Linked DNA regions of Fodinicurvata sp. EGI_FJ10296. The main gene of each other region encodes a partner of the protein of the gene in region 3 in a complex. Links are inferred from orthologs where the notes say so. Each region holds a gene or a part of one and is shown on either strand. Other genes may lie near its edges.

Region 1 (3,092 bases), on a different replicon or contig from region 3:
CCGTCAGCAGACAATCACCGAATGGTTAGGGTTTAGTTGCCACCGCCCGGAAAAGGCAATTTTATCAATGTTTAGTGGCCTAAGGTATGGGGCCGCAAGGCGATCTGACGGCAGCGCGGAAGGCAATCCGACGCGCGCCACCGGCGAAATCCTGAAAGAACGACCAGCGGAGGCATGACGGCTCTTGCGTTTTGCGGCCACGTTTCCGATATTCCGCGTCGGAGGCTGGCGGCGGACGGATCTCTCGCCAACCCGGTCAGGCCCGGAAGGGAGCAGCCGTAACGAGTTTCGATTCGGGTCGTCGTCCAGTCTCCACTATATTGCGCCGGGTGGTGTCCCGTCGCGGCGGCGCCTCTTGAACGATCACAGCCCCGGCGCGGATGTCGGCTCAGACGACGCGGGGCCGGGGATGAACGGGGGCAATGAGCTGAGCCGTGGCCGACACTCCTGACCCACCGAACGATACGCCCCTCGCGGGCGCTGCGCCGGAAGACGCGGCCGACACGATGTCGGCCAGCGCGGACGGCGGCGACTATCGCGTCCTTGCCCGAAAATACCGACCCGGCACATTCGACCAGCTGATTGGCCAGGACGCCCTCGTCCGGACGCTGACCAACGCGCTTCGTACCGGCCGAATGGCGCATGCCTTTATTCTGACCGGCGTGCGCGGCGTCGGCAAAACCACGACGGCCCGAATCATCGCACGGGCAATCAATTGCACCGGTCCGGACGGCACCGGTGGGCCGACGCCGACACCCTGTGGCCAGTGTGACGCCTGCATCAGCATAGCCGCCGACCGCAACGTGGACGTGATCGAGATCGACGCCGCTTCTAATACAGGTGTCGACAATATCCGCGAAATCATCGAGGCGGTGCGCTATGCACCCGTCTCCGTTCGCTACAAGATCTATATTATCGACGAAGTCCACATGCTGTCGCGGGCGGCTTTCAACGCTCTGCTCAAGACGCTGGAAGAACCTCCCGATCACGCGAAGTTCATCTTCGCGACGACCGAGATTCGGAAGGTTCCCGTTACCGTTCTTTCCCGGTGCCAGCGTTTCGACCTGCGGCGCGTGGACAGCAGTCTGCTTCAGCGTCATTTCGGCCGGATCGTGGAACTCGAAGGCGCGGCGATCGAGCCGGACGCCCTGGGAATGATCTCCCGCGCTGCCGATGGGTCGGTGCGCGACGGCCTCAGCCTTCTCGATCAGGCCATCGGCCAGGCTGGCCAGGGAGATGCCGGGGGGTACGACAGCTCGCCGGAGAACGGCCCCGCGGTCACCGTCACGGCGGATCAGGTTCGGGAAATGCTCGGTCTTGCCGACCGGACGCGGATCATCGATCTGTTCGAAAGCCTCGTCACCGGCCGAGCCGCCGATGCGCTGGCGCTGGCCGCCGACCTGTCCGCCAGCGGCGCCGATCCCGTTGTGGTGACGCAGGATCTGCTGGACTTCACCCATTTCCTGACACGCTGGAAGGTCGTCCCCGACCTGGCGAGCGACCCGACACTGCCCGAAGCGGAAATCCGGCGCGGCAGCGCCCTTGCCGAGCAGCTGTCGATGCCCGCCCTGACACGGTGCTGGCAGATCCTGCTGAAAGGCCTGGGCGAGATCCAGGCGGCGCCCGACCCGACCGCCGCGCTGGATATGGTGCTGATCCGCCTGATACACGGCGCCGCCCTGCCGACGCCGGACGACCTGCTGAAGAAGCTGGCCTCCCTGCCTCAGGACGCCGCCCGATCGCCATCGGGTCCGGCACCCGATGGAAATAGTGGGCCGCCCCCTCACCAGGCTGCCGGGAACGGACGGACCGTTACGACGGCCGCCTCACCGTCGAACCAGCAGCACAATGCGCCGGTCACCAGCGGCCACTCAGCTTCTGCGCCCACAGCGGGGGGATCGGCGGCGGAAGGATCGGCGGCGGTCGGGCGATCTCCCCGAACGTCCCCCCATTCGTCCGCCCTACCATCCCCCCAATCATCTCTGGGCGTTTCGCCAGACACCGCTGCCGACGCGTTCCCGATCGGCGATGCCGATCCCGCCAACCGACGGCCCGACCCCGAAACGGTTGCCAGCGGGACGATTCTTCCCGGCAGTTTCCGTGAACTCGTCGATATGATCGCCGAACAGGGTGATCCGCTCATCCATGCGCATCTGTACTCGTTCGTCCACATCGTCCGCTACGAGCCCCGCCGGCTGGAATTCCGGCCGCGCGCCGGTGCGCCCGACACGCTCGCCAGCCAGATCATGCAACTTCTGCAAAATCTGAGCGGCGAACGATGGATGGTCAGCGTCTCGCGAGACGAAGGCGAACCGACCCTTTCCCAGCAGGACGAGAGCGCGCGCAAGCGCCGCCTGGAGGAAGCCGCAGAGAATCCGACGGTAAAGGCCCTTTTCAACAGCTTCCCCAATGCGCAGATACTCGATATTCATGCGGTGCGCGGCGCCGCTGTCGCTGGCCGCCGGGATTCGACCCCGTCAGGTCCAGGCACCTTTTCCCCTGCCATCCCGGGAGAGGCTGGTCACGAGGGCGGCGACCCGTTTGGCGACGACGGCTACCCGATAGACGACGACACAGAGTTCTATCCCGATCACGGCTTCCCCGATTACGGGATCGATGAAGCCGGTGACGAATTCGAATAGGAAGGGGCTATCCCATGAAGAATCTCAGCCAGATGATGAAGCAGGCACAGGAGATGCAGTCCAAGATGGCGGACATGCAGACCCAGCTTGGAGAAATCGAGGTCACCGGCCAATCCGGCGGCGGCATGATCGTCGCCACGATGAATGGCCGTGGCGAGATGCGTTCCATCAAGATCGACAAGTCGCTCATCGATCCCGAAGACCCCGAAGTTCTTGAGGATCTGGTCGTCGCGGCGATCAACGACGCCAAGGCAAAGGTCGAGGTTCGGGTGCAGGAAGAAACGCAAAAGGTGATGGGCGACATGAAGCTGCCGCCGGGCATGAAACTGCCATTCTGATCATGCGTGTATCGAGCGCCGGCAAGGAAGGCGGGAACAGTCGGGCATGATGGGACCGGAAATCGAGCGGCTGATTTCCCTGCTTGCCAGGCTGCCTGGATTCGGGCCTCGT
Region 2 (3,013 bases), on a different replicon or contig from region 3:
GTCTCAAGGAATTTCGAAACGGAGATCGGTTTGGCTATGTAGTCTTCACAGCCTCCTTCCCGTATTTTCTCCTCGTCGCCGCGCATAGCGAAAGCGGTCACGGCAACCACCGGTATGGACTTCAGGTTGTCATCCTCTTTGATCCACTTGGTAACTTCCAGACCGGACACTTCCGGCAACTGAATATCCATCAGAATCAAATCCGGCTTTTCTTTTCTGGTAATTTTCAGCGCCTCCATACCGTCCTTGGTCTGAAGGGTCGTATATCCATGCGCTTCGAGCAAGTCGTTGAATAACTTCATATTGAGTTCATTGTCTTCAACGATCAAAACCGTCTTTGACATATTGTTTTTTCCTCGGCAAAGGCGAATAGGTAGATCAGGTGATTATACGCTGACTTTTGTCAGGTAACAATGACTGCCACAGACACTTATATTCTGGCAGTCACCGTGGCAAATAAGGCGTAGAAATTATCGCTGGCTGAACCCGGCGCCCCCTCGGTAGTCGGATCGGGTGGAATATTGACTGTCATCGGTCGCTATCCCCACTCAAGATACACGCCATAGCATCGACCTCCCCCTCCGGGCGGAGAACCAGTCTCCCGAAGATAGCCCGATCGGAAATCGAACCACCATGCGCACCATCTGTCACCCCTAAGGGTTTTCCGTTAACATCATATGATCAACCCGTTCTTATCTCATGATAGCCGTACCATGTCGATCAATGACAATTGGTTAACATCCCTGTGCCGGGATTGCGATTCCACAGCCGATCACGACGGTCGGCTACCCGCACGATGCCCGCATTGCGGATCGCCCCGTCTTGTGGCGCACCGCGAATTGAAGACCCTGACGATTGCCCACCTGGACTGCGACGCCTTTTATGCTGCCGTCGAAAAGCGCGATGACCCCACGATTGCGCAGCGCCCGGTCATTGTCGGCGGCGGCCGTCGCGGGGTCGTCACCTCTGCCTGCTATATCGCCCGGATGTCGGAGGTACGGTCGGCCATGCCGATGTTCAAGGCACTCGAAGCGTGCCCCGATGCCATCGTCGTCCGGCCGGATATGGCGAAGTACAAGTCAACCGGCCGCGCGATTCGCTCAATACTCGAAGCTGCAACGCCGCTGGTCGAGCCGCTGTCCATCGATGAGGCGTTCCTGGACCTGAGCGGCACCGAGCGCCTGCACGGCGCATGTCCGGCGGTCGTCTCGGCGAGGCTGGTGCGCCGGATCGAAGCTGAAACCGGCATTTCCGTGTCCGTTGGCCTAAGCCACAACAAGCTTCTGGCGAAAATGGCGTCGGACCTGGACAAGCCGCGCGGTTTCGCGATCATCGGCCGCGCTGAGACGCTGGATTTTCTGGGCCCCCGGCGCGTCTCGGATTTGTGGGGCGTCGGTCAGGCCCTGGCCCGCAAGCTGGCATCCGACAATATCAGGACGATCGCCGACCTGCGCCTTCGCGATCCAGCGCGGCTGGTGGCCCGCTATGGCTCGGTCGGAACGCGACTGGCGGCCTTCTCAATGGGCCGCGACGATCGCGCGGTCTCTCCGGGACGCGCGGCCAAATCGATTTCAGCCGAACAGACATTCGACCGTGACATCAACGACATCGACGCCCTGCTCGACCGGTTGTGGCCACTTTCGGAAAAAGTCGCCCGGCGGCTGGTGACCCTTGACCTCTGCGGCCGCACCGTCGTCCTGAAACTGAAAACCGGATCCTTCCGTACGGTAACCCGCAACCGGCGGCTCCACTCGCCGACGCAACTGGCCGGACGGCTGTTCGACACGGCCTCGGCAATGGCGCGCGAAGCCGCCGCCGGCAGCGGATTCCGGCTGATCGGAGTCGGCGTATCGGAATTGGCGCCCGGCTGTGACGCCGATCCGGCCGATCTCGCCGATCCGGGCCTGGCAAAGCGAAAATCCGTCGAATCGGCCATGACGGCGATCCGCGGAAAGCTCGGCGATCGAGCGATCGTCACCGGTCGGTCGCTGCCGAAATAGGCGATGTCGGCAAGCGGGACGTGGCGGGCCTATCCCTCGCAGGACGGCTCGGGAAGGCGCTCCAGTTCCGTCAGCGTGGCGTCGACGACGAAATCGCCATAGTCCAGTGCGAGCCGGTCGGCGACACCGTTCCCGAACAGCCGCATCGTCGTTTGGAACTCCGGCGACATGAGTTCCGCATCCGACGAGAAATGGGCCAGGACGATGCGCCAGGCTTCGGCTTCACGAAGGCTGTCATCGATTCTTTCATCGGTTTCGGATCCGGTTTCAGGTCCGGCTTGCAGCCCGGCGGCAGAAACCGTCGCGCTGATGTCGAAAGCGCTGCCCTTCTGTTCCCAATCCATCTCGGTGCCATCGAACACGGTGGCCGCATAGAACGGTTCGCCCGCTGCGGCGCGCTCGATCAGCTCGACCGTGTGCGCGACCGGAAAGATGATACCGGCCGGCAAGGTCTCGCTGCCCTCTGTCGGGGAACGGTACTCCACGGCAACTCGCCCCTCACCCCCGTCATTTCCGTCGCGCCGGGTAGCGGTTCCACGCAGGGTCTGGCTACCGGTCACATCGGAATCCTGTGCCAGCCGGAAGCTGAACGACGATCCGTCGAAAGCCTCCCACGTGGCATAGGTGGACGCGATCTCGATCGCACCGCCCATTCGGTCATAGAGCACCATGTCGACGGTTTGCGCGATCGTCCAGCCTTCGCAATCATGCGACCACTCAGCGGACATCGTGCCGGAAATGCTCTCCAACCCGCCGCGCGCGCCGGACTCGGCCAGCGAAAACTCGTATAAGGTCCGGTGAGAGGCCAGCCCTCCGGGGCCACCGACCCCGCTGTTCGGGGTGTCGGCGACCACATCGGCGATCGGCGCACCGGTCAGCAACAGCGCCGCCGCCAGCCCCACGCCGCCAAGCGGCCGCTTCCAGTCGATTGCCGGGTTCGGGCGCCCGCTCGCGTGAAATACGATTGTCATGATCCCCTCGCTTCAAAGGCCGTGCAGGACATACGCTTGGCG
Region 3 (3,078 bases):
ATGGCCCCATGTCGAAATTCCGATGAAGGTGATGGAGTATCTGGCCCACAAGATTTCCTCCAACATCCGCGAGTTGGAGGGGGCACTCAATCGGCTGGTGGCGCATGCGGAATTCGTCGGGCGCCCGGTATCCCTTGAAGGCACGCAGGAATTGCTGCGCGACCTGATCCGGGCCAGCGACCGGCGCGTGACAATCGACGAGATTCAGAAGCGGGTCGCGGAGCACTACAACGTCAAGGTCGCGGACATGCATTCCTCGCGGCGGTCGCGAATGGTCGCCCGTCCGCGCCAGGTGGCGATGTATTTGTCGAAGCAACTCACCGCGCGTTCTCTGCCGGATATCGGCCGCAAATTCGGTGGCCGCGATCATACGACGGTGATGCATGCCGTCCGCAAGGTCGAGGAGCTTTGCAGCGCCGACCCTTCCTTCGCCGAAGACGTCGACCTGCTGAAGCGGATGCTGCAGGGATGATCGTCACCGGCGCCCCCCGGGGCCGATATCTACAATGTTCGCACATCGGTATCGATTGCGAGATAGACGATTTCCACATCCTGATCGTCCCGGGCGCTGCGCGGTCACAAAGTGACGCGCTGCCGACCCGGGACCTCGTGCAGCAACTTGCCGACGTTGACACGCGAACCGGGCTCATCCGGGTCCGGGCCCCGAGCGATGTCGGGGGCGATCAGGAGGAGGTTGGCGCTGCAAGGACGAGGTTTGATCGCATAGGGGCCGATACTGGCACTGAGCTGATTCCGGGACCGGACTTCGTTCTGGAAAAGCCTCCCGGTCATTGCTAAAACCCACGAACTGACAGAGACGGCGCCGGAAGTCGCCGTTTCCAACCGAACGGGAACGACGATGAAGCTCACCATCGAACGCGCGACGCTGCTGAAATCTCTCGGCCACGTGCAGAGTGTGGTTGAGCGGCGAAACACGATTCCCATTCTGTCCAATGTCCTGTTGCGGGCGGCAGGCGGTTCGCTGTCGTTGACCGCAACGGATATGGACATCGAAATTGTCGATACCGTCGATGCCGACATATCGGTCGAAGGGCAGGTCACGGCGCCCGCTCACACCTTCCATGACATCGTGCGGAAACTCCCCGACGGCGCCCAGGTCGAGATCGACGCCACCGGCGAGACGCTCGCTGTCGTTGCCGGACGCTCACGGTTCAAGCTGGGGACTCTGCCGGTCGAGGATTTCCCGGAGATCGGTGGCGGCGAATTGCCGTTCCGGTTTACCGTGCCGGGTACGGATCTGCGCGAGATGATCGAACAGACCCGATTCGCCGTTTCGACCGAGGAAACGCGATACTACCTCAACGGCCTGTATTTTCATGCGGCCGATGGCGATCATGGCCGGGTGCTGCGGTCGGTCGCGACCGACGGGCATCGTCTGGCGCGCGCCGAAATCGCCGAACCCTCCGGCGCCGAACAGATGCCGGGCGTGATCGTTCCGCGCAAGACCGTCAACGAAGTTCACCGACTGATCGCCGATATGCCGGGCGACGTCGTGGTATCGCTGTCCGATGCCAAGATCCGGTTTTCCTTTTCGACAGCTGTCCTGACCTCGAAACTCATCGACGGCACGTTTCCGGACTATGCGCGCGTCATTCCCACCGGCAACGACAAGACGATCGTGCTCGACGCCAAGGTTTTCGCTTCGGCCGTCGATCGCGTGTCGACCATTTCCTCCGAAAAGAGCCGGGCGGTCAAACTGGCATTCAGCAGCGGTGTCATGACGCTGTCCGCTACTGCCGCCGATGCCGGCAGCGCGGTGGAGGAACTGGAAATCGACTATGACGGCGAGACTTTCCAGATCGGATTCAACAGCCGGTATCTCATGGACATTGCCGCTCAGCTCGGCGATGGCCATATACAGTTCGAGATGTCCGACAGCGGGTCGCCGACCATCATTCGGGCGCGCAGCGCCGAAGGCGAGGTTGGGGCGACATTATACGTCCTTATGCCGATGCGGGTATAGGGACGGGGTCAGTATTGACGCGTGAGAGACGTATCAACGGTCGCGGAAATTGATACGAACTGGCTGGCGGACAGTTCCGTCGACTCCGTGCGCGGGGCCGGGCCGGGTTCCGGATCTGACTCGGCGCCGGATTGCCGACCGGATCCGGCAGAGGGAACCATCCTGCATATCGACCGTCTTTCACTGACCGATTTCCGGAACCATTCGACGGTGACCATCGAGACGGCCGGCCGGTCGGTCGTGTTGGCGGGTCCCAACGGTGCCGGCAAAACGAACATACTGGAGGCTGTTTCTTTCCTGTCGCCGGGACGGGGGTTGCGGCGGGCCACGCTCGTCGATGTGGCGAGAAACGATGCGCCGGCCGACCGTCACTGGGCGGTGAGCGCGATTCTGATGCATGACGGCAGAACGGTGCGGCTCGGCACGGGGCCGGATCCGGAGGTGCCGACGGGTCAGGGTCGGCGGCTGGTCCGGATCGACGGTCAGTCGGTCTCCCAGGCCGCGCTCGGTGATCGGCTGGCAATGGTCTGGTTGACGCCGGCTATGGATCGGCTGTTCCTGGAAGGGGCGGGCAATCGTCGGCGGTTCCTGGATCGGCTCGTCTACGGCCACGATTCCGGCCATGCGGGGGCGCTTTCCGCTTATGAGCATGCGATGCGCGAGCGTTCGCGCCTGTTGCGGTCGGGACGTTTCGATCGCGCCTGGCTCGATGGGCTGGAAGAGACGATGGCGCGCAAGGGGATCGCCGTCGCGGCGGGACGCCGGTTTCTGGTGGAGCGGCTTCAACTGGCGGACTCGTTCGCCCGCTATGGTGATGGAATGGTCGATACCGTTTTCCCCCGGGCGGATATCGACCTGTCGGGGTCAATCGAAACATGGCTGGTCGATCGGCCGGCGCTTGAGGTCGAGGAGCGATTCCGGACCCTGCTCCGGGAGTCGAGAAGTCTCGACTCCGTGGCCGGTGGCGCCGCCGATGGTATCCATCGCAGTGATCTTCTGGTAAGTCATAGAGCGAAAGGTGTCGGCGCGGCTCAATGCTCGACGGGAGAGCAAAAAGCGCTTCTCCTCGGGCTGATCCTGGCCAACGCCAGACT

What was found.
Region 1: the proteins of dnaN (region 3) and ABZ728_RS14750 are in contact, whole or in part, in a cryo-EM structure (PDB 8GIZ), measured with the Escherichia coli proteins. The link is inferred for Fodinicurvata sp. EGI_FJ10296 from one-to-one orthologs.
Region 2: the proteins of dnaN (region 3) and ABZ728_RS13505 are in contact, whole or in part, in a solved structure (PDB 1OK7), measured with the Escherichia coli proteins. The link is inferred for Fodinicurvata sp. EGI_FJ10296 from one-to-one orthologs.

The regions. Positions count from the first base shown.
Region 1 is NZ_JBFCVL010000006.1:223,597-226,688, reverse strand. Bases 104-3,038 are described here. They hold ABZ728_RS14750 (DNA polymerase III subunit gamma/tau), read left to right. Parts: upstream 104-434; coding sequence 435-2,642; downstream 2,643-3,038. Other genes in these bases: recR (recombination mediator RecR), read left to right, coding at 3,027-3,038; ABZ728_RS14745 (YbaB/EbfC family nucleoid-associated protein), read left to right, coding at 2,657-2,980. In the rest of the region: more of recR, read left to right, coding at 3,039-3,092. UniProt on the Escherichia coli protein: Part of the beta sliding clamp loading complex, which hydrolyzes ATP to load the beta clamp onto primed DNA to form the DNA replication pre-initiation complex.
Region 2 is NZ_JBFCVL010000005.1:450,486-453,498, forward strand. What follows is about bases 1-2,856. They hold ABZ728_RS13505 (DNA polymerase IV), read left to right. Parts: upstream 1-713; coding sequence 714-2,000; downstream 2,001-2,856. Other genes in these bases: ABZ728_RS13500 (response regulator), read right to left, coding at 1-344; ABZ728_RS13510 (DUF1849 family protein), read right to left, coding at 2,030-2,856. Outside these bases: more of ABZ728_RS13510, read right to left, coding at 2,857-2,971. UniProt on the Escherichia coli protein: Poorly processive, error-prone DNA polymerase involved in translesion repair and untargeted mutagenesis. Copies undamaged DNA at stalled replication forks, which arise in vivo from mismatched or misaligned primer ends.
Region 3 is NZ_JBFCVL010000001.1:597,542-600,619, forward strand. What follows is about bases 1-2,921. They hold dnaN (DNA polymerase III subunit beta), read left to right. Parts: upstream 1-859; coding sequence 860-1,984; downstream 1,985-2,921. Other genes in these bases: dnaA (chromosomal replication initiator protein DnaA), read left to right, coding at 1-472; recF (DNA replication/repair protein RecF), read left to right, coding at 2,006-2,921. Outside these bases: more of recF, read left to right, coding at 2,922-3,078. UniProt on the Escherichia coli protein: Confers DNA tethering and processivity to DNA polymerases and other proteins. Acts as a clamp, forming a ring around DNA (a reaction catalyzed by the clamp-loading complex) which diffuses in an ATP-independent manner freely and bidirectionally along dsDNA.